DNA from 4 places in the Thioalkalivibrio sp. ALM2T genome. Region 2 is predicted to be linked to each of the others. Evidence: predicted binding sites of a transcription regulator. Region 2 holds the regulator's gene; each other region holds the start of a gene.

Evidence for each region. Region 2 encodes sigma-54, which starts transcription at its own class of promoters, with help from an activator protein. Its sites were predicted from a motif close to TGGCANGNTNCNTGCTT; they were not measured.
Region 1: glnL (nitrogen regulation protein NR(II)) is a predicted target of sigma-54. The motif match lies at 3,000-3,016, and genes of this name have one in related genera.
Region 3: F816_RS0106000 (CmpA/NrtA family ABC transporter substrate-binding protein) is a predicted target of sigma-54. The motif match lies at 3,071-3,087, and genes of this name have one in related genera.
Region 4: F816_RS0109700 (TonB-dependent copper receptor) is a predicted target of sigma-54. The motif match lies at 2,221-2,237, and genes of this name have one in related genera.

What each region holds. Positions count from the first base shown of each region.
Region 1 is NZ_KB906575.1:530-5,995, reverse strand. It holds gene F816_RS0113465 (TIGR00730 family Rossman fold protein) at 115-840, shown strand; gene F816_RS0113460 (DUF2782 domain-containing protein) at 843-1,235, shown strand; gene F816_RS0113455 (hypothetical protein) at 1,235-2,089, shown strand; gene F816_RS0113450 (DUF4124 domain-containing protein) at 2,192-2,839, shown strand; gene glnL (nitrogen regulation protein NR(II)) at 3,028-4,125, shown strand; gene ntrC (nitrogen regulation protein NR(I)) at 4,125-5,466, shown strand, end outside.
Region 2 is NZ_KB906562.1:46,188-51,653, forward strand. It holds gene lptA (lipopolysaccharide transport periplasmic protein LptA) at 1-259, shown strand, start outside; gene lptB (LPS export ABC transporter ATP-binding protein) at 256-1,026, shown strand; gene F816_RS0108555 (RNA polymerase factor sigma-54) at 1,115-2,599, shown strand; gene hpf (ribosome hibernation-promoting factor, HPF/YfiA family) at 2,616-2,954, shown strand; gene F816_RS0108565 (PTS sugar transporter subunit IIA) at 2,958-3,425, shown strand; gene hprK (HPr(Ser) kinase/phosphatase) at 3,474-4,505, shown strand; gene rapZ (RNase adapter RapZ) at 4,513-5,385, shown strand; gene F816_RS0108580 (PTS sugar transporter subunit IIA) at 5,437-5,466, shown strand, end outside.
Region 3 is NZ_KB906558.1:272,065-277,530, forward strand. It holds gene F816_RS0105990 (ABC transporter ATP-binding protein) at 1-575, opposite strand, end outside; gene ntrB (nitrate ABC transporter permease) at 601-1,539, opposite strand; gene F816_RS0106000 (CmpA/NrtA family ABC transporter substrate-binding protein) at 1,588-2,892, opposite strand; gene F816_RS0106005 (nitrate regulatory protein) at 3,296-4,627, opposite strand; gene F816_RS0106010 (DsrE family protein) at 4,754-5,110, opposite strand; gene F816_RS0106015 (hypothetical protein) at 5,202-5,444, opposite strand.
Region 4 is NZ_KB906564.1:22,209-27,674, forward strand. It holds gene F816_RS0109695 (copper chaperone PCu(A)C) at 1-148, opposite strand, end outside; gene F816_RS0109700 (TonB-dependent copper receptor) at 202-2,184, opposite strand; gene F816_RS0109705 (sigma-54-dependent Fis family transcriptional regulator) at 2,518-3,450, shown strand; gene F816_RS0109710 (DUF3024 domain-containing protein) at 3,597-3,890, shown strand; gene F816_RS0109715 (hydrogenase maturation nickel metallochaperone HypA) at 3,951-4,211, shown strand; gene hypF (carbamoyltransferase HypF) at 4,208-5,466, shown strand, end outside.

The DNA.
Region 1 (5,466 bases), on a different contig from region 2:
CATTCTACAGGGCTGGCCGTGAGGCGCCCATTCGTGCGGGCCATTTGTATGGATACGTTTGTATGGACGCGGGGCGCCCGTTACGCTTGAGTCTCCATCCGAGGAACCCGCCGCATGAACAACCGTGAACGTGCCGAACACCCGGGCCTGCGTCCGATTGATGACTCTGCCCTGACCCGCGAAAGCTGGAAGATCTTCCAGATCATGGCGGAGTTCGTGGAGGGCTTCGAGCGCCTGGCGCACATCAAGCCCTCGGTCAGCATCTTTGGTTCTGCACGCTTTCCCCCGGAGCATCGCTATTACCAGCTGGGCGAGACGACCGCGCGCCAGCTGTCGGATGCCGGCTTTGCGGTGGTCAGCGGTGGCGGGCCGGGCATCATGGAGGCGGCCAACAAGGGCGCCTTCGCCGGGCACTCGCCGAGCATCGGCCTGAACATCCAGCTGCCCCACGAGCAAAGTTCCAATCCCTATCAGGACATCGGGCTCGGCTTTCGCCACTTCTTTTCGCGCAAGGTGATGTTCGTGAAGTATGCATCCGCCTACGTGGTCCTGCCGGGCGGCTTTGGCACACTGGACGAGCTGGCGGAGATCCTGACGCTGGTGCAGACCGGCAAGACTCGGCGTATTCCCGTGGTCCTCGTGGGCAGCGAGTTCTGGAAGGGGCTGCTCGACTGGTTCCAGGATACCCTGGTGGAACAGGGCACCATCGACGAGGAGGACCTGCAGCTATACTCGTTGGTAGATTCGCCGGAGGATGTGGTGAGCGCGATTTTCGAGCACTACGAGACGCGCAGCTTCGAGCCGTCCGCGGAAGAAAAGAAACGACTGATGGAGCTGTGACGATGACCCCGACCCGCCTGAGCCTGCCCCTGTCGCTGCTGGCGGCCCTGCTGCTGGTGCCCGGTTCGGCGCTGGCGCAGGAAGACCGCGAGTGGGGGGATGCCCCGCCGCCGCCGGAACTGGACGAGGCTGCCGATCCGCCGCCCCCGGTGCTGGACGAGCGCGCCCGCGAGCAGCGCTCCCTGGAAGAGGCCGACATCATCATTATCGAGCGCGACGGCGAGACGCGGCGCGAGTACCGCATGGGCGGCGAGCTGGTCATGGTCGAGGTTACGCCCGCGGTCGGCCCGACCTACTACCTGATTGATACCACTGGCGATGGCACGCTGGATGGTCGCCGCAACGAGCTGGATCCCGACTTTGTACCCCCGTCCTGGGTGATTTTCCGATGGTAATGAATGAATCCGAAATTCAGCGCTGCGGCGAGCTTGCCGACCTGGTGCTGACGGTCGGTCCCGAGGGGCCGGAACTCGACGGTCGGCCGGTGCAGTGCCTGCGCCTGCCGGCTGCTGCGGCGCCGGCCCTGGAGCAGGCCCTCGCCGAGGTCCCTGCTGGCTGTGGCCGCGTGATCGGCCGGGGTACAGATGATGCGGCCGGGCAGGTGGTCCTGGTGCTCGAGCGTGGCCAGGCCATTCAGGGCACGGTGGCGGCCGAGGGGCCTGGCAGCCTGGAGGCCCTGGGCGAGCGCGCGGCCGACTGGCAGGGCCGCCACACGGCCGGCACCCTGCCCGCTGGAGACGGCTACCGACGCGGCGTGCTGCAGCAGAGGATGCGCGAGCGTGCGGACACAATCACGCCTTCTCTGGATGCCGAATCGCGGACCATCCTGGATGCCGAGCTGCACCATCAGGGGCTTTACCGTTTCGAGGACCTGCCGCTGGCGGGAAGCGTCTGGCAGACGGTCCGCATCTATCCGGAGGGCGCCGGCCTGGCCGATCTGGTCCTCCCGCCCGCGCCGGTGCCGGCCTTCTGGCAGGTTGCACGGCTCGCCCTGGCAGTCGCCGTGGATGACGCGGGGCGGCCGGATGCCGAGGGCTACCGGGCGTTGCTGTCCGGATATAACGGACGGCGGCCGTTGACCGCCATCGAGCGAGGGGCGGCGCCAACCCTGCTGCGCCTGGCTGCGCTGGACGACTGGCTCGCCGCACTGGAGGCCGGGGCCGATGGGCGCACCGAGCGCGAACGGCTGGCAGCCCTTCAGGCAGAAGCGGCTCGCTTGCAGGGTATCTGGGTTCGCGCCGCGGCTTGATGGCCCAGCCGGCCCGCACTGACGTGTGGGGCGCCTGGGCCGGTCGTTCGCAAACACAACGAGGCGGGGTCGTGGATCCGTGCCTTCCAAGGAGGAAAGCCCATGTTCCGAATCGCTGTCTGGCTGGCGCTGCCCCTGGCCGCCCTTCTCGCCCCTGCGCTCCTTAGTGCCGACGTCTATCGCTGGACCGACGATCAGGGCAATGTCCACTTTGGCGACCGCCCCCCCGAGGGGAGCCGTAGCGAATCGGTCGATGTGCGTGAGCCGATGCGGGGCGTGCCGCTGGAGGGCGCGCGTGAGATCCTCGAGCGCCCCGTGCGCCCGCGCGGTCAGCCCGAAGCGGAGGGTGCCTACCAGCGGGTCGCCATCGCGCGGCCGGGGGATGGCGAGGGCGTGCGGGCGAACGATGGCAATGTGACCGCGGAGATCGAGATTGAACCGGCGCTTGACGCCGATGCCGGCCACCGCGTGGTCTGGTTGCTGGACGGGGAGGCCGCCGGCGAGGGGGCCTCGACGAGCGCGACCTTCCAGGGCCTGAACCGCGGTGCCTATACCCTGCAGGCGCGGGTCGTAGACGAGTCGGGTCAGGAACTGGGTGCCAGCGATACCATCGAGTTCAACGTGCTGCGCATGGCCATCCCGCGCAGCCAGCAACAGCAGCAACGGCCTCAGCAGTTTCCATCGGGCGGTGCACCGCAGGCACCGCAGGCTCCCCGGGCGCCGCAGCCGGTGACGCCTGGCCCGAATTGACGACGGCAGTCGTATATCGCACCGAAGTGGTGCGTTCGGCGCCCCAGATTGGTGCTATTATTGCACCACTCTGGGGCGTTTCGGTTTCAAGGGTGTCGGCGGCCAGGCTTCTGGTGTGACGCAGCCCTCGGCTTCAGCGTCCCGCCCGGCGATTTTCGCTTGGCGCAATTCCTGCTTGAGGCCTTTCGATGACTACGCCCGCTGCCAATCCCGGTATGACCACCCCGCCCTGGTGGGACGACCTCTCCACGGCCGTGCTGGTGACCGATGCAGAACTGCGCCTGTTGAGCCTGAACAGTGCGGCCGAGGTCCTGCTCGGGCTTAGCCGCGAACGCATCGTCGGCCACGGACTGGGGCAGTGGCTCAAGCTGGACCGGAATCTGGCCAACCGCCTGCGCTCGGCGCTGACCCTGGATCAGCCGATCACGCTGCGTGCCCGTCAGATGGAGCCCCTCCGAGCCGACAGCTTCCTGGCCGACGTGATCATCACGCCACTGCACGCCGCCGGCGAGCGGCCGGGCCAGCTGCTGTTCGAACTGAACGCCATCGACCGCCACGAGCGCATCAGCCGCGAGGAACAGTTGCAGAAGCAGCAGGCGATCACCCGTGCGGTGACCCGCGGGCTGGCCCACGAGATCAAGAACCCACTGGGCGGGCTGCGCGGCGCGGCGCAGTTGCTCGCCAGCGAGCTGGACGACTCGGGCCTCAAGGAATACACCCAGATCATCATCCGCGAGGCGGACCGCCTGCGCAGCCTGGTGGACCGCATGCTGGGGCCGAACAACATGCCGCGGCGCGAGGCCGTCAATCTGCACGAGGTCCTGGAGCACGTCCGGGGCCTGGTCAGCGTGCAACTGCCGCTGGGGCTGAAGATCCGCGGCGACTACGACCCCAGTATTCCCGACGTGCAGGCGGATCGCGACATGCTGGTGCAGGCCATCCTCAACCTGGTGCAGAACGCGGTGCATGCACTGGAAGACGGGGGGCAGATCACCCTGAGCTCGCGGATCCTGCGCCAGTACACGATCTCCGGGAAACGCCACCGGCTGGTGGCCAAACTGAGTGTGCGCGACAATGGCCCCGGCATCCCGGAGGAGATCCGCGAACGCATCTTTTTCCCCATGGTGACCGGGCGCGCCGAGGGCACCGGGCTGGGGCTGCCGATTGCCCAGAGCCTGATCCAGCTGCATGACGGCTTGATCGAATGCCATTCGCGCCCGGGGGCGACCTCATTCGACATCCTGCTTCCTATTGATTCCCCCCAGGGCCGGGAGGAGACGCACTGATGGAACCCATCGTCTGGATCATTGACGACGACGACTCGATTCGCTGGGTGCTGGAACGCGCCCTCCAGCGTCACGCGATTGCCGTTCGCGGTTTCGAGACCGCGGACGCTGCCTGGGCGGCGCTCGAGCGGGATCCGGTCCCGGACACCATCGTCGCCGACATCCGCATGCCGGGCCTGAACGGGCTGGATTTCCTGGCCCGCATGCAGACCCGCCCGGATCCGCCGCCGGTCATCATCATGACCGCCTTCTCCGATCTGGAGAGCGCGGTGGGCGCCTACCAGACCGGGGCCTTCGAGTACCTGCCCAAGCCGTTCGACGTGGACGAGGCCGTGGCCCTGGTGCAGCGCGCGCTGGAGGCGCGCCGCGCCGGGCAGGAGAACGGTCCCGCCGGTCCCGAGATCGAGGAGACCCCGATCATCGGCGAGGCCCCGGCCATGCAGGAGATGTTCCGCGCCATCGGGCGGCTATCGCGCAGCAATATCACCGTGCTGATCAATGGCGAATCCGGTACCGGCAAGGAGCTGGTCGCGCGGGCCCTGCACCAGCACAGCCCGCGCGCCGACCAGCCGTTGATCGCGCTGAACACCGCAGCCATCCCCAAGGATCTGCTCGAAAGCGAGCTGTTCGGTCACGAACGCGGCGCGTTCACCGGAGCCAACCAGAGTCGCAAGGGCCGCTTCGAGCAGGCCGATGGCGGCACCCTGTTCCTCGACGAGATCGGCGATATGCCGTTCGACCTGCAGACGCGTCTGTTGCGGGTGCTGTCCGATGGCACGTTCTACCGTGTGGGCGGCCATACCCCGATCCGGGTAGACGTGCGCATCATCGCCGCGACCCACCAGGACCTGGAAGAACGCGTCCGCGCGGGCTTGTTCCGCGAGGATCTGTTCCACCGCCTGAACGTGATCCGCATCCACGTGCCATCCCTGCGCGAGCGGCCGGAGGATATCCCGTTGCTGGTACAGCACTTCATGGCTGAGGTCGCTCAGGAGCTGGGGGTGGAGGCCAAGACCATGCGCCCCGAGGTGGTCGCGGAGCTGCAGCGTTTGCCGTGGCCGGGGAACGTCCGCCAGCTGGAAAACACCTGCCGCTGGCTCACCGTGATGGCGTCGGGCCGCGAGGTGCACCTGGATGACCTGCCGGCCGAGCTGCACCAGCCGACCGAGACCCGCGCCGAGCCCGGGAGTGCCCCGGTCCGTGTCGCTGCCGGCCCGCGGGACTGGACCGCCGAACTCGCCCAGGTCGCCCGCCAGCACTGGCAGCGCGGCGATCACGACCTGCTGGGCTCGGTCTTGCCCCAGCTGGAACGCACGGTGATCCGCGAGGCCCTGAACGCGA
Region 2 (5,466 bases):
CCACGGCGAGCCGGCACGCCTGGAATCACCCGATCCGGAAACCGGAGAGATGCGCATTGCCACCGCCCTGCGCATCGACTACCTGCTGAATGAAGACCTCATGATCCTCACCGACCAGGCCCATGTGATCACCACCAGCGAGGAGGCGCGCGGCAAGCGCATCACCTACGACCTGACGACCGACGTAATCGAGGCCGAACGCGGCGAAGGCGCCAGCGAGCGCGTGCGCATCACCATCCAGCCGCGCGACGACGAATGAACGCAGTCGCTCCCAGCCCATCCGCCACACCGGCACAAACCAACGACCGCCTGATCGGACGCGAGCTGACCAAGCGCTACGGCCAGCGCACGGTGCTGGACCAAGTGGACGTCGACCTCGCACCCGGCGAGGTGGTCGGCCTGCTGGGCCCGAACGGGGCCGGCAAGACCACCTGCTTCTACAGCCTGGTCGGGCTGATCCGCCCCAATGCCGGGCGCATCACCCTGGGCGAGCGCGATATCACCCGCGCCCCCATCCACGTGCGCGCGCGCGCCGGCCTCGGCTACCTACCGCAGGAGGCCTCGATCTTCCGCCGCCTGAGCGTGTGGGACAACCTGCAGGCCGTGCTGGAACTGCGCCCCGGACTCGATCGCCACGAGCGCCGCCGCATTGGCGACGCCCTGATCGAGGAGTTTCAGCTCGAGACCGTGCGCCACAGCCCGGGCATCGCGCTGTCCGGCGGCGAACGGCGCCGCGCCGAGATCGCCCGCGCCCTCGCCGGGGATCCGCGCTTCATCTGTCTGGACGAACCCTTTGCGGGGGTGGATCCGATCTCGGTCGGCGATATCCAGGACGTGATTCGGCATCTCGCCCAGCGCGGCATCGGCGTACTGATCTCCGATCACAACGTGCGCGAGACCCTCGGCATCTGCCACAGGGCCTATATTCTAAGCGAAGGCCGCCTGCTGGCCGCCGGGACACCGGACGAGCTGCTGGCCGATCCCCAGGTGCGCCGGGTCTATCTCGGCGAGAACTTCCGCCTGTGAAAGCGCCCCACATGCGGCCCGGTCGGTGCACAAACCACAAGGCAGGCTTTAAGATTCCACCAATGCCCACCCTCGCCCCGCATACCCGATGCTGAAACCCGGCCTGAATCTGCAGCTGGGTCAGACGCTGACCATGACGCCGCAACTGCAGCAGGCGATCCGCCTGTTGCAGCTGTCCACGCTCGAGCTCCAAGTGGAGATCCAGCAGGCGCTGGAGAGTAATCCCATGCTCGAACAGGTCGAGGACGAAGAGTCCGAGGCCGATACCGAGCGTCTGAACCAGGACGGCGAGCTGGTGGAAGGCGATCGCATGGAGGCCACCACTACCAGCGATGACGTAATCCCCGAGGAACTGACGACCGACAGCCGCTGGGACGACATCTACGAGCCGGCCCCGACACCCAACAAGGGCGTGGATGACCGCGACCCGCTGGAAAACACCAGCGACGACGACGGTGAGGGCCTGCAGGATCACCTGCTGTGGCAGCTGCACCTGAGCCATCTGACACCCCGCGACCAGCGCATCGGGGCAGCCCTGATCGACGCCATCAGCCCCGACGGCTATCTCGAGGGCGACCTCGACACCCTGGCCGAGACCATCAGCCGCGGCGAGGATGAAACCGTCGGCGTCGACGAGGTCGAGGCAGTCCTCCACTGGATTCAGCAGTGCGACCCGCTGGGGGTCGGTGCGCGCAACCTGCGGGAGTGCCTGGAGATCCAGCTACGCGAACTGGCCCCGGACGCCCCGGCCCGCGAGGCCGCACGGGCGATCCTGGAACACGGCATGGACAGCCTGGGCAAGCGCGACTACAAGGCCCTGCAGCGCCAGTCCGGCGTACGCGACCCGGACGAACTGGCCCGCGCGCTGGATCTGATCCGCACCCTGAACCCGCGCCCGGGCGCGCAGATCAGTTCCGCCACCTCGGAATACGTAGTCCCGGATGTCTATGTGCGCCATAGCGCCGAGGGCTGGCGCGTGGAGCTGAATCCGGAGATCGCACCGCGCATCCGTATCAACGATCTCTACGCCGGCATGGTGCGCCAGGTCTCGGATGCCCGCGACAGCGCCTTTATGCGTGATCAGCTGCAGGAGGCACGCTGGTTCCTGAAGAGCCTGCACAGCCGCAACGACACCCTGCTGCGGGTCGCCGAGGCGATCGTCCACCGCCAGCAGGGCTTTCTCGAGCATGGCGACGTCGCGATGCAGCCTCTGATCCTGCGCGACATTGCCGAGACCCTGGAGATGCACGAATCGACCATCTCGCGGGTGACCACGCAGAAATACATGCATACCCCGCGCGGGGTCTTCGAGTTCAAGTATTTCTTCTCCAGCCATGTCGGCACGAACGATGGCGGCGAGTGTTCCGCCACCGCCATCCGTGCCATGATTCGCGAATTGATTGGCGACGAACCCCCGAACAAGCCGCTCAGCGATGCCCGGCTCGCCCAGGTCCTGTCGGACCGGGGCATCAACGTAGCGCGCCGCACCGTGGCCAAGTACCGCGAGGCGATGCACATCCCTTCATCCAGCGAACGCCGGCAGATGGCCTCGATGCCCACCGGCAGCAAGTAACCAAGGAGTCCTGACCATGCAGATCAACCTGACCGGCCACCACGTGGACATCACCGACGCCCTGCGCGACTACGTCAACGAGAAATTCGCGAAGCTGGAGCGCCACTTCGACAAGGTCATCGACGTCCACGTCGTGCTGACCCACGAGAAGACCCGGAATCAGCACAACCAGGCCGAAGCGAATCTCCAGGTCAGCGGCAATCACATCCACGCCGAGGCCTCTCACGAGGACATGTACGCCGCGATCGACGCGCTGATCGACAAAGTCGACCGTCAGCTGATCAAGCACAAGGAAAAGGTCAAGGACCACCACCGCGCCGAAGGTGCCCAGCGCAACCGCGAGCAGGCCTCCTGATCCATGACGATTGCCGAGTTGATCACCTCCGAGCGCATTGGCCTGCAACCCGAGTGCTCCAGCCAGAAACGGGCCCTGGAGGCTCTGGCGGACCTCCTCGCCGGCGGAGGTGACGGCACGGGACCGGGGAGTAACGCGATCTTCGAGGCCCTGTCCGCACGCGAAAAACTCGGATCCACCGGTCTCGGCCATGGGGTTGCGATTCCCCATGGCCGCCTGGCCGATCTCGAGGCGCCGCGCGTGGCCGTGCTGCGCCTGGAAAAGGGCGTCGACTTCGACGCCATGGATCACGAGCCGGTCGATATCCTGATCGCACTGCTGGTCCCGGAGGCCGCCACCGGCGACCACCTCGACCTGCTGGCCCAACTCGCCCGCGGCCTGTCGCAGCCAGACACCATCGGAGCGCTGCGCCGGGCCGGGGATGCGGCGGCCCTGGAACAGGAACTCGTGCGCCGCTTCAGCGAGGACTAAGCTCGTGGAACCCGCCTCCAGCCGCGATTCCGACGCGCAGCGTCTGCCATGAACGAGGCGCTGGGAGAAGGCGGGATCGCCCGCGACATCAACGTGGAGAGCCTGATCCAGGCCATGGGAAACCGCCTGGATCTTCGCTTTGTACACGGCGAACATGCAGCACCCGACCGCAAGCTGGTCGGCGACGACGGGGACGACCTGCCACTGGCTGGCCATCTCAACCTGATCCGGCCCAACCGCATCCAGATCATCGGCGACTTCGAGGCCCGCTATATCTCCAGTCTCAGCGCCACCCAGTGCAACGACCTGATCCTGGAGATGGCCCGCACCGGGACCACCGCGGTGATCTTCGCCGAGGACACCTGTCCGTTCTCGGAGATGCCCGACGCCCCACAGGAGGCGCTGCCGCTGATCCTGTGCTCCAGCACCAGCAGTCACGAGATCATCTCGCTGCTGCGCTATTTCCTGCAGCAGCGCCTGGCCCATTTCGAGGTGCGCCACGGCGTGTTCATGGAGATCCTCGGGATCGGGGTGCTGATCAGCGGCGCCTCCAGCGTCGGCAAGAGCGAAGTCGCGCTGGAATTGATCTCGCGCGGGCATCGCCTGATCGCCGACGATGCCCCCGAGTTCGCGCGCATTGCGCCCGACATCGTGCGCGGCCATTGCCCGGCCCTGCTCCAGGACCTGCTCGAGGTGCGCGGTCTTGGGGTGCTCAACATCCGCGCCATGTACGGCGATTCCGCGATCAAGGGCGGCAAGTACCTGCGCCTGATCATCGACCTGCGCGATCATGGCGAACCCTCGCCGGTCCCCGATGACCGGCTGAACGGACGCCGCGGCGAGATCGACATCCTCGGCCTGCGCGTCCCCTTGATCAGCCTGCCGATCGCGCCGGGGCGTAACATCGCGGTGATGATCGAGGCGGCCGTGCGTAACCACATGCTGCACATGCAGGGCTATATCGCTGGCGACGACCTGCGCGCACGCCAGCGCCGCCAGATGAGCGGCGAGACGGAGGAGCCGCCCTACCATCGCGCGGTGCCCGCCACTACGGTCCCCAACCCGGACCCGGAGGGCTGAATCGGCCATGCGCCTGCTAATCGTCAGTGGCCTGTCCGGGTCCGGCAAGACCGTGGCCCTGCACACCCTGGAGGATGCCGGCTACTTCTGCGTCGACAACCTCCCGCTGCCGCTGCTGCCGGACCTGATCGATCAGGTCCGGCAGGGCCACTACGACACCGAGACCGACCGCCATCTGGCCGTGGGCGTGGATGTACGCAGCGGCCTGGAGGCCCTGGAGGGGTTCTCCGATCTCCTGGCGCAATTACGGGCGGACGGGGTTCAAGTGGAGGTCCTGTTCCTGCAGGCGGCCAGCGAGGTGCTGCTGCGGCGCTACCACCTGACCCGCCGGCGCCACCCGCTGGCGCGCGACGGCGTGCCACTGGTCGAGGCCATCGACCGCGAACGCGAGTGGCTGGGCCATGTGGCCGCGGAGGCCGACCTGACAGTCGATACCTCGCGCCTGTCGATGCACGATCTGGCCCGCACCCTGCGCGACCGCATAGGCGAGCGCGGGGAACACGAGCTATCCCTGCAGTTCCAGTCTTTCGGCTTCAAGCACGGCGCGCCGCTGGATTCCGACTTCGTGTTCGACGTGCGCTGCTTGCCCAATCCGCACTACGAAAGCGATCTGGCCGCCCTGACCGGTCGCGACCCGCCCGTGTGCGAGTTCCTTGAGCGGCACGCGGAGGTCGCGGCCATGTTCGACAGCATCCAGGGCTTCCTGTCGCAGTGGCTGCCGCGCCTGCTGGACGATCACCGCAGCTACGTAACCGTCTCCATCGGTTGTACCGGCGGGCAACACCGCTCGGTGTATCTGGTGGAGCGGCTTGCGGAGGCGTGGCAGGACCGGGAACATGTTACTGTTAGCACCCGTCACCGCGAGCTGGGGAAACAGTAACCACTGGACGCGGGGCGAGGGCCTTCTGGAACCCGCAATCGGAGCAGATCCATGGGCGTTGGTCTCATTCTGATCACGCAT
Region 3 (5,466 bases), on a different contig from region 2:
ACGGTGTTGCCCAGATCGGACTGGATGCGCATCACCTCGTCCTGCAGGTGGGCCCGGGTCAGTGCGTCCAGTGCACCGAAGGGCTCGTCCATCAGCAACACCTTCGGCTCCATGGCCAGCGCCCGGGCGATGCCCACGCGCTGCTTCATGCCGCCCGAGATCTCGTCCGGGCGCTTGTCGAGCGCATGGCTCATGCCGACCATCTCGAGCGTCGCGAGTACCCACTCACGGCGTTCGGCGCGGGATTTCTTACCACGGAACGTCTTGTCCACCGCCAGGCCCACGTTGTCGCGCACCGTCAGCCAGGGCAGCAGCGAGTGGTTCTGGAACACCACGCTGCGATCCGGTCCCGGCTTGCTGACTTCCTTGCCGTCCAGGATCACCGCGCCGGTACTGGTCTCCAGCAGCCCGGCGACGATGTTGAGCACCGTCGATTTGCCGCAGCCGGAGTGGCCGATGATGGAGATGAACTCGCTACGGTCCACGTGTAGGTCGACGTCGCGCAGCACCTCGGTCGCCGAAGGCCCTTCGCCGAAGGTCTTGTGGACGTGTTCGATGGAGAGATAGCTGGTCATGATGTTTCTCCTGTGAGGGGCCGACTCAGCCGGCCTGCGTGCCACGGGTAACCCAATTGCCGACGATGGCAACCAGACGGTCGAGGAAGAACCCGACCAGGCCGACGTAGACGAGTGCGAGCACGATGTCGCTGAGCATGGAGGCGTTCCAGGCATCCCAGATAAAGAAGCCGATGCCGACACCGCCGATCAACATCTCGGCGGCCACGATCGCCAGCCAGGCGAGACCGATCCCGATGCGCAAACCGGAGAAGACATACGGCGCGGCGGCCGGGAGCATGATCTTGGTGAAGTACTCGAAGCCGTTCAGGCGCAGCACGCGGGCCACGTTCACGTAGTCCTGCGAGATATTCCGGATGCCGACCGAGGTGTTGATGATGATCGGCCAGATCGCGGTGATGAAGATCACGAAGATCGCCGACGGATTGCTGGCCTGGAACGCGGCCAGCGAGATCGGCAGCCAGGCCAGCGGCGGCACGGTGCGCAGCACCTGGAACAGCGGGTCAAGTCCGCGCATCGCCCAGGTGGACTGGCCCACCAGCACGCCCAGGCCGATACCGGCGACCACCGCCAGCGCATAGCCGTAGGCCACGCGCTCAAGGCTGGCAAGCAACTGCCAGGCCATGCCGACGTCATTACCGCCATAGTCGTAGAACGGGTTGACGATCAGTTCCCAGGTGTCGGTGATCACCTGACTCGGGGCGGGCAACACGGCTCCCTGGGATGACGCCATCATCTCCCAGATGAGCAAAAAAAGCGCCGTGACAATCACCGGCGGCACCACCACCGCCGCGGTGTGGCGCAGGCGCCGGCCCCAGGCCCCGGGGTCGCCCCCGGGGATCTTGCGCGGCTTGGTCGCGGTCGTCGCGACCTTCCTGGCCACGGGTTGGGTGGTCGCACCCGCGGCCGCCGGGCGCTCGCGCCCGGAGCCGAAGGTCATGGTGCGGTCGAGAATGGCACTCATCGCGAAATCCTCTTGAATCGTTTGTTCGAGTGTCGTCGGACGACGGCGTCAGGACGCGATCGCCTTGATTTCCAGGCTGTCGAGGTAGGCCTGCGGGTCTTCCGGGTCGAAGACCTTGCCGTCGAAGAACGCCTCCTTGCCGCGCGAGGTGGACTCGGGGATGTCGGCGGAGTCGATACCCAGCTCGGCAGCGGCCTCGCGCCAGATGTCCTCGCGGTTCACCTCGTCCACCAAGGCCTGCATGTCCAGGTCCGGCGGCAAGTAGCCCCAGCGAATGTCCTCGGTGAGGAACCACAGATCGTGGCTCTTGAACGGGTAGGAGGCTTGGTCCTTCCAGTAGCGCATCTGGTCCGGGTGGTCCTCGACCACGCGGCCGGTGCCGTAGTCGAAGTTCCCCTGCATGCGGTCGATGATGTCGCCGTACGGGGCGTGGATGTAGCGCCGGCGCGAGCAGATCTCGGCGACCTCCTCCTTGTTCGCCGGGTCCTCGCAGTACATCTGCGCCTCCATCACCGCCATGGTCAGGGCGCGCGCCGCGTTCGGATGAGCCTCCACCCAGTCGGCACGCATGCCCAGCGCCTTCTCCGGGTGGTTGTGCCACAGTTCGCCGGTGGTGTTGGCGGTGTAACCGATGCCCTGATTGATCAACTGCATGTTCCACGGCTCGCAGACACAGAAGGTGTCCATGGAACCCACGCGCATGTTGGCGACCATCTGCGCTGGCGGGACCACGATGGTGGCGATGTCGCGGTCCGGATCGATCCCGCCGGCGGCCATCCAGTAGCGGATCCACAGGTCATGGGTGCCGCCGGGGAAGGTCATCGCCGCACGAATGTCGTCACCGCCGGCGGCCTTCTCGGCCAGGGCGCCCTTGAACTCCGTGGTGTCGGTGCCGACCTTCAGGTCCGCGTACTCATCCCCGACCGAGATGCACTGCCCGGCCAGGTTCAGTCGCGCGAGGATCGTCATCGGCGTGCCCCGGCGATGGATCAGGTAGGGCATTGGCGTGAGGATGTGCGAGCCATCGATTCCGCCGCGTTGCGACCCCAGATCCAGATTGTCGCGCACCGTGCCCCAAGAGGACTGCTTCAGCACCTGCACATCGGGCATGCCGTGAGCGGCGAAAAAGCCCTTCTCCAGCGCAATAAAAAGCGGTGCGGCATCCGTCAGGGCAATAAACCCGAGCTTCGCCTCGGTGGTCTCCGGCTTGCCGTTGCCAGCCTTTGCATACCCCCAGGGCGCGGCGCCCGACATACCCATCGCGGTTGCGCCGATACCTGCAGCCACGCCGCCCAGGAAACGCCGGCGCGACAGTCCGGAGGTCTTCTTCGTGTCGTTTGTGTGATCAGTCATTGCGGGCTCACTCCCCTAGTCAGAATTCCCGTGCAAAAACGAAAAAAGGCGTCGCATCAGCCCGGCTGCTCGTGCAGCCGGGTGATGGACGCCTTTGTCCAGTCCCATGGGAGGCCCGGTCAGCGGGTCTCCCTGTTGTCAGACGACGAACCGCCATTGGCTCGTCTTGCCCATACTCCTGCAGGAGGTGTGCCAATTAGCCGTTGCTAGGCGACCCTGCGGGAAACAATCGCGCCATGGCGCGGAAAAATCGGACGGTTCGCCGCATGGAGTCGAACCCTTGAGGGGTTCGAGGCCCGGATCAAACCGCTTGAGGCACCACCCTGGGGCGCATTGGAGGTGCAAGTGAACCGCATTGGTGCGTCGCGATACAGCCCCCGGCCCCTTTCCCCATGGGGCCGGACTACAGGCCCTTCCCCAGCAGGTCAGACATGGCGACGGTCGCCTCGGCCACCTCGGCCAGACGCCGGTTCTGGTTCATCGCAGTCTGGCGCAGGAGCTTGTAGGCCTGGTCCTCCGTCAGGCCGCGATGCTGGATTAGCAGTGCCTTGGCTCGCTCAATGGTCTTGCGCTCGGCCAAGGCCTGGCGCGCCGCCTGCAGCTCGTCCTCCACCGACTGCAGACGACTGGCCTGGCGTTGCACCAGGTCCATCACCGAATGTCCGACGATCGGCACATTGAGCGGGTTATCGCCGCCCACGCCGTCGGAATCCAGCCCCTCGGGCGCACCGAAGAACACCGCATACGGCACGCTGTCGCGTAACTCCGACTCGGCCAATTGCGCGATACGGTCACGCACCGCACCCAGGTCCGCGCGATCCGCCACGATGCGCGCGGAGCAGCACTCGTTCAGGTGCATCTCCAGCCGATCCTCGATCTCCTTCATCGCGTCGATACGCGCAGTCGTGCAGGCAAACCACGCCTCGGCCCGGGCCGGGGCCGGGGCCGGCTGACCATCGGCCTGGGTGCAGGCCTGACGGCGCAGGCGCTCGACCTCGGCGGCGAAGCTCGCGCCCTGTAATTGACGCCAGGCTCCGCAGGCCGATTCCGGGGCGAACTCGGAGAAGATGCGAAACGAACGTTCCTGGGCATCGATACGGTGTAACAGCGCCTGGCGCAGTTCGCCGTCAAACACGCCCTGGCCAAAGCCCGCAGCACCGATCGCGCGTTCCTGACCCGCAAGCTCCTTGCCCTGCATGAAGTTCAAAAGAGCGACCAACGCACCGGAGACCTCCGGGTCAGTAGCCGAATCCGCTGCCTCGAATACCACGGCCAGGAGCGACCGGATCAGTTCGCTGAATCCGCGCATCGCCTCCATCGGCGAAAGCGTGCGCTCGTTGACCTCCTCGCGCAGGCTGGGCAGCCCGGACAGCCCGTGCAGGGCCAATGCCATGCGCCCCAGCAACCGGCTGCGCGCGTGGGCACAGGCCCCCGGCTGTAACCAGCCATCAAGGTGTTCGCGAAAGGCCGCCGCCGTGGTGTCGGATTCGGTTCGATACTGCCCCAGCTCCTCGGCATAACGCTGGCCAGCCGAGCCGATCCAGAGGCTGGAAGCGCCGCGTTCACGCTGCAGTTGATGCACTAGGGCCCGGATGCGCCCGACCAGTTGCACGGCCTCCAGCAGGCGCTCCAGGCTCACTACCTCGCATTTGCGCGAGGCGACCAGGAAATCGCCAATGGCCTCTTCATACGAAACGCTCGGCGATAGGGTATTCGGGGGGAGATTCTGACTCATGCTCATGATCCGCGGATGCCTCGCGGAACAAACAAGCATGCAATGTGCCAGTTCGGGGCACTGGCAGGGGCGGGAGATCAGAACGAGCGGGGGATCACACCCCCGCGCGCGAGCAACGATGAACGATCAGAAGCTCATCGAGCGGTCGAAGTCGGCGACGGCCTGGACGTACTGGCCCATGCCGGCCATCTCGGCGTTCGGCAGGAAGTTGTGTTCGCCGACGTCGCGGCCCTTGGCGCAGGCCTCGCAGGCCCAGAACGGGACGCCTTCACTGACCAGTGAATCGACGATGTCCTTCATTGCCGGCATGTTGTGGCCGACGATCTTGTCGTAGACATTGCGGTTGGCGATGTTCACGGCCTCGCCCTGCAGCCAGACGGTCACGTCATGGCCCTGCTGCTTGGCCACGTTGGCGGCGATCATGCCGAGCGTCGCACGGGTGGGGTCGTCGGTACCGGCGGTGACAGCAACAATAAAGCGCATGGGGTTCTCCTGAGTGCTTGAAACGTGCTGCAACCCTAGCGGCAGGCACGGCCGGCGTCGATTTCCCACAAGCCGCGGAGAAACACTCGGATCAGGGCCTGCCCCTAACCGTAACGCTGGTCCGGTAGAGCTTGAAGGCCATCAGCAGCCAGGGGATGGCGTGCATGACCAGGTCGAGGGTGTCCCGCACCCGGGTCAGCTCGCCGGCGAGCAACCAGCGCAGCTTCTCCGCGACATGCGGCTCGGGGATCCAGGGGGCCAGGCCCAGCGTGGCCACCAGCAGGGCAAACAGCCACAGCGGTGCGCGATCGACCCAGCGTACGAAGGCTTTCATCGTGCGCATCCTACCCAAGGCC
Region 4 (5,466 bases), on a different contig from region 2:
ACGGCTGGCCCTCGAGTTTGATGCCGTCCGGGCAGTCGCAGGCAGCATGCTCTGCAGCGTCATGGGTCGGCTCGGAAGCCACCGGGGTTGCCGCGCACAACAGGCCCACAAGCGCCAGTCCGCTCAGCGTTCGGTACAGAGGGATCATCGTTTTTCTCCTTGGGTAAGGCCGGACCAGCCGGAGCCGCGTCCGGCGATCGATCAAAATTCCACGGTCCACTTCGCCCAGAGGGTGCGGCCTGGCTCGTTGATCGGCTGGGTGCTGGCTCCGAGATCGGCCGTACCGCGCTGGATGTGTTCGCTGTAAGTGCGATCGAACAGGTTGTCCACACCCAGCATCACCCGCGATCCGGAGGACACCTCCATGCCAGCGTACATCGCGGCGGTGGCAAAACCGGGGGTTTCTTCCTGGTCGAGGCTGTAGATGGTTCCATGGCCGGGATGAATCCGGTCCTGACGTGCGACACCTCGTACCTGGGCCCCGGCAAAGCGCCCGCCGGACTGGTACTCCAGGGCCAGGGTCATTTCAGCCGGCGGCGTCTGCGCGAGGGGCACACCATCGGTATCGTTGCTGGAGCGAACCCAGGCGGCACTGGCGCGCGCCGTCCAACGTGAGTTCATGGCCCAGGCAAGATCCATCTCGGCGCCATAGGTGGTGGCGTCCACGTTGCGCGCAGCCGGGGCCTCGTTGGCGATCAGGATGTAGTCGTCGTACTGGCCGTAGAACACGGCAACCGAGCCGGTCAGATCTCCGTGATGAACCTGCAAACCCGCATCCAGCTGGGTCAGATTCTCGGTGTCGAGGTCGAACACGCGGCGACGTTCCCAGAAATCGGCAGCACGCTCGGCGCGCCCGAGACCAATGTGCCAGCTTATCGGGGCCGCGTGGAGATCCTCCTCGTAGCGCAGAAACCCGCTGGTCTGGTGTGTACGGTCGTGTTCCCCGGGCCCGGCGCCGCCGAAGCCATCGGCGTCCTGTGCGTCGGCCCGCGACCGGTCGACACGCAGCCCCGTGACCAGGCGCTGGGAGTCCGAGAATGGGTACTCCAGTTCCGCGAACACGCCGGTATCGCGGAATCGGGCGGTATCCTGGCGCGGGACATCGCGCCAGACGAAAGCGTCCATTCCCATCAGGCGATTGCCCCGGTGCCGGTTGCGCTGGTGCTCGATTCCGGCGTGTAGCAGCATATCTCCCGGCAGGGCGAAATCGGCGGCGATGCGCGCGCCGGTAGTCACGCGATCGGGGTAGCTGACCATTGGCATGTTCGGCGGCTCGCGCAAGCTATAGTTGTCCATCACATGGTCGATCTCGTTGTAGAACACCCGGGCCTCGACCTGATCCAACCACGGCGTGATGCGCTCGCGCGTCAGCGCTAGGCTGTAGCCGGTTCGCTCGAACTGCGTGCCGTCCATGCCGCGGTCGTCGTAGGCCGCCTCAGCATCCGAGCGGTCGAGGGTGAGTTCCACCAGGGTGTCGGCATCCGGCCGCCAGCCGAGGATCCCGGTGCCGCTCCAGCGCGAGTACTGCGAGTGCACCGTGTTGCCGTCGCCGTCCTTGTAATCGGCCTGGTCGGACAGGGTGCCGATGCCGCGGATGAAGCCCTGCTCGCTGCCAGTGGCAACATCGGTGATCAGGTCGAAACGGTCGAAGCGCCCGACGGTGATCCCGGCAAAACCGGTCACACCGCCGTCGGCATCGAACACCGGGGCATCCCGCTCGAAACGCACCGTGCCGGCGGGATTGGCGCCATACCGCACGGTCTGGGGACCCTTGCGCACCTCAATGCGGTCGAAGGCCTGCGGATAGGCGTAGGCGGTGGGCGGATCCATGCGTCCGCCGCAGCCGCCAAGGATTAGGTCATCGTCCAGCAGGATGGCCAGCCGCGAGCCACCCAGACCGCGCAACTCCGGATCGCCGCTGGTGCCACCCTTGCGGCTGACCGCGAAGCCGGGGATGGACGCTAGGTACGAACCTCCATCGTGTGCCGGCAACGGCAGGCGTGGCTGGCGTGGGTCGGTGGTGACCACGCCGGGCCCTTCCATTGCCGGTGCGGTGATCACCACCGGCGGCAGAAGGACGGCCGCTGGTTCGGACGTCCCATCAGCCAACGACGCACTGGGCCACATGGGTACACTGGCCCCAAGTACCATAGCCAGTGCGCGACGCAGCGTTACATTCAGCATTACTACCTCTCCCTTGTCGTGATATCGAAGGCATCAGAGCAAGGGCCAGGCCAAACCGGTCAAGCGGCGGGCCATCGAATGCAGCGCTATGAATTGGCATGATTTTTTGGCGAACGGGTAACCGCAGGGGCTATAACCGGGTTCACCCGCGTGTGGCATTTGCCACAGGGCATGGGTTATATCGCACATGTGCCAGCGATCTGGTTTGTCAGTACTCGCGGGGTTAGGCAGGCTATATTGAAGGCAATCCACAGGAACTGCCGGCCAAGGCGGCTGGCTGAATAGGTACGGACGGTGGGGATAGAAACCAGATCCGATCAGACGGGCGCTGAAATCATCGGCAATTCCCCGGAACTGCAGGCCGTGCTGCGCCAGGTCAGCATGGTGGCGGCCACCGATGCCACCGTGTTGGTGCTCGGCGAAAGTGGTACCGGCAAGGAGCGACTGGCGCGGCGCATTCATGCACAGAGCCGACGGCCGGACGGGCCGCTGGTAACGTTGAACTGTGCGGCCCTGCCCGCAGAACTGGTCGAATCGGAGCTGTTCGGCCACCGGCGCGGGGCCTTTACCGGTGCCAACTCCCACCAGACCGGGCTGGTACAGCAAGCGGCTGGGGGCACGTTATTCCTCGACGAGATCGCCGAGCTGCCGGCTGGGGCGCAGGCCAAGCTGCTGCGGTTCCTAGAGGCCGGGGAATGCCAACCCCTGGGCGCGGGGACGACCGAACACGTGGACGTGCGCGTGATCGCCGCCACCCATCAGGACCTGCATGCGTGGGTCGGTGCCGGACAGTTTCGCGCTGATCTCTATTACCGCCTGCAGGTGGTGCCACTGGAGATGCCGCCGCTGCGCCTGCGCCAGGGCGATATCCCGCTGCTCACCGAGCACTTTCGCAACACGCTGGCCGCCCACCATGGACTGACGCCGCCGACCTTTGCCCCAGCGCTGCGCAGGTGGCTGGCCCAGTGGCCATGGCCGGGCAATGTCCGCGAGCTGAAGAACCTAGTGGAGCGCTGCGTGATCTTCATGCCGGGCCAGCAGGTGGCGCCGGGCGACATCCCGGACCACTGGATGCAGCTACCCCCGGGTCAGGCGGGCGGGCCGTGGATTATCCCTCCGGACGGCCTGAGTCTGGAACGGGTGGAGATGGAACTGATCCGCCAGGCACTGGAACAGACTCGCGGCAATCGCTCGCGCGCCGCGCGCCTGCTGGGCCTGACCCGCGACACCCTGCTGTACCGTATGAAGAAACACGCCATCAGCTAGGGAGACATGGACCGGTGTCCACGCCCACGCTGGTGCCCCGTTTGTTCCGAGACAATGTGTTTCCCTGGGTGACTTGATGTTCGGGAGTCATGGATGCCATTAAGTGAGTTCGAACGAAAGCGGATAGAAAAGCCGTCGACGCCGTCGTGGAACGCCGCAGGCCTCCCGCGCATCTCCGGGATCAGGTCGATCTTGCCTATCGCATCGAGGGTCAGAGCGTGCTGCTGTTCGAGCGGTGGCCTGCCTGGGACGACTCGGGGCATACGCTGGAGATACCTATTGCCAAGACCACACTGGTCAAAAAATCGGGCGCCTGGAAGATCTTCTGGCTGCGATCGGATCTCGCCTGGCACCGCCATGATCCGAAACCGGAAGCCTCGTCGCTGGATGAGGCCCTGAAGATCATCGGCGCGGACGACCACGCCTGCTTCTTCGGGTAGCACCACGGACGCCGGTGAGACCGGCAACCGGGACCACGACGAGTCCCCGGAGGAGGATGCATGCACGAGTTTTCGCTGATGGCCGATCTGATGCGCAAGATCGAGCAGGTGGCGGCCGACAACAACGCCCGGCGCGTGACCCGCGTACGGGTATGGCTGGGCGCGTTGTCGCATATCACGCCCGAGCATTTCCGCGAGCACTTCGAGGACGGCATCCGCGGCACCGTCGCCGAGGGGGCCGAGCTGGAGGTGGAGACCTCGGACGACGAGGCCCACCCCGAGGCCCAGCAGATCCTGCTGCGGAGCCTGGACGTGGCGTGAGCGCCGCCGCGACACGCGCCCCGTCGCCTGCGCGCTGGCACCTGGTGGTCACCGGCCGGGTTCAGGGCGTTGGCTTCCGGCCGTTTGTCGCGGAGCGGGCCCGGCGGCTCGGCATCACCGGCTCGGTGGGCAACACGCCGTCCGGCGTGGTGATCGAGGCCGAAGGACTAGAGGCCGCGCTCGTCGCGCTGCGCGCTGCCCTGGAGCAGGAGGCCCCGCCGGCCGCGCGGGTCGATGCGATCACCGTGACGGCATCTCGCCCCGTCGGCGCTGCCACCTTCCGCGTGGTTCAGGGCCCCGGGCAGGGCGGCGCGCCGGCCCTGGCGCCGGACCGTGCAGCCTGCCCCGACTGCCTCGCCGAGATCCGTGACCCCGCGGCAAGACGCCACCGCTACCCGTTTACCGCCTGCACGGCCTGCGGACCACGCTGGAGTATCGCGACGGCCCTGCCCTGGGACCGCTCGCAGACCACCCTGGACGAGTTCCCGCTGTGCGCGGCCTGCCGGGCGGAGTTCGAGGCCCCGGGGGACCGGCGCTTTCACGCGGAGGCCATGGCCTGCCCGGACTGCGGGCCGCAGGTAACGCTGCGCGGCCCGGACGGAGGCGAACACGCCACCGGCGATGCGGCCCTGCACGCGGCGGTCAACGTGCTGCGCGAGGGGCAGATCCTGGCGCTGAAGGGTCTGGGCGGGTTCCAGCTCCTGGTGGACGCGACCCGCCAGGATGCGGTGACCCGCCTGCGCGCGCGCAAGCAGCGCCCGGAGAAGCCGCTGGCGGTCATGCTGCCGGATGGCGACTGGCTGGCCCAAGTGGCGCGCGCCACCAGCGCCGAACGTACGCTGCTGGATGCGCCGGAGGCACCGATCGTGCTGGTGGACCGCCGGCCGGGCGCCCCGCTGGCAGAGGGCGTGGCGCCGGGGTTCAACCGTCTGGGACTGATGCGGCCGGCGACGCCACTGCATCACCTGCTGCTGGAGACCTTCGCCGGCCCACTGGTCTGCACCTCGGGCAACCGCGGCGGCGAGCCCCTTTGTATCGACACCGCGGAGGCGGTGACCCGACTGGGCATGATCGCGGACGGGATCCTGGACCACGACCGGCCGATCGCGCGGGCACTGGACGATTCGGTATTTCAGATCGCCGCGGGCCGGCCTCAATGCCTGCGACTCGGCCGCGGGTATGCGCCGCTGCGAGTGCCCCTGCCAGACGCCGGGCCCGTCACCCTTGCACTGGGGGGCCACCTGAAGGCCGCCCC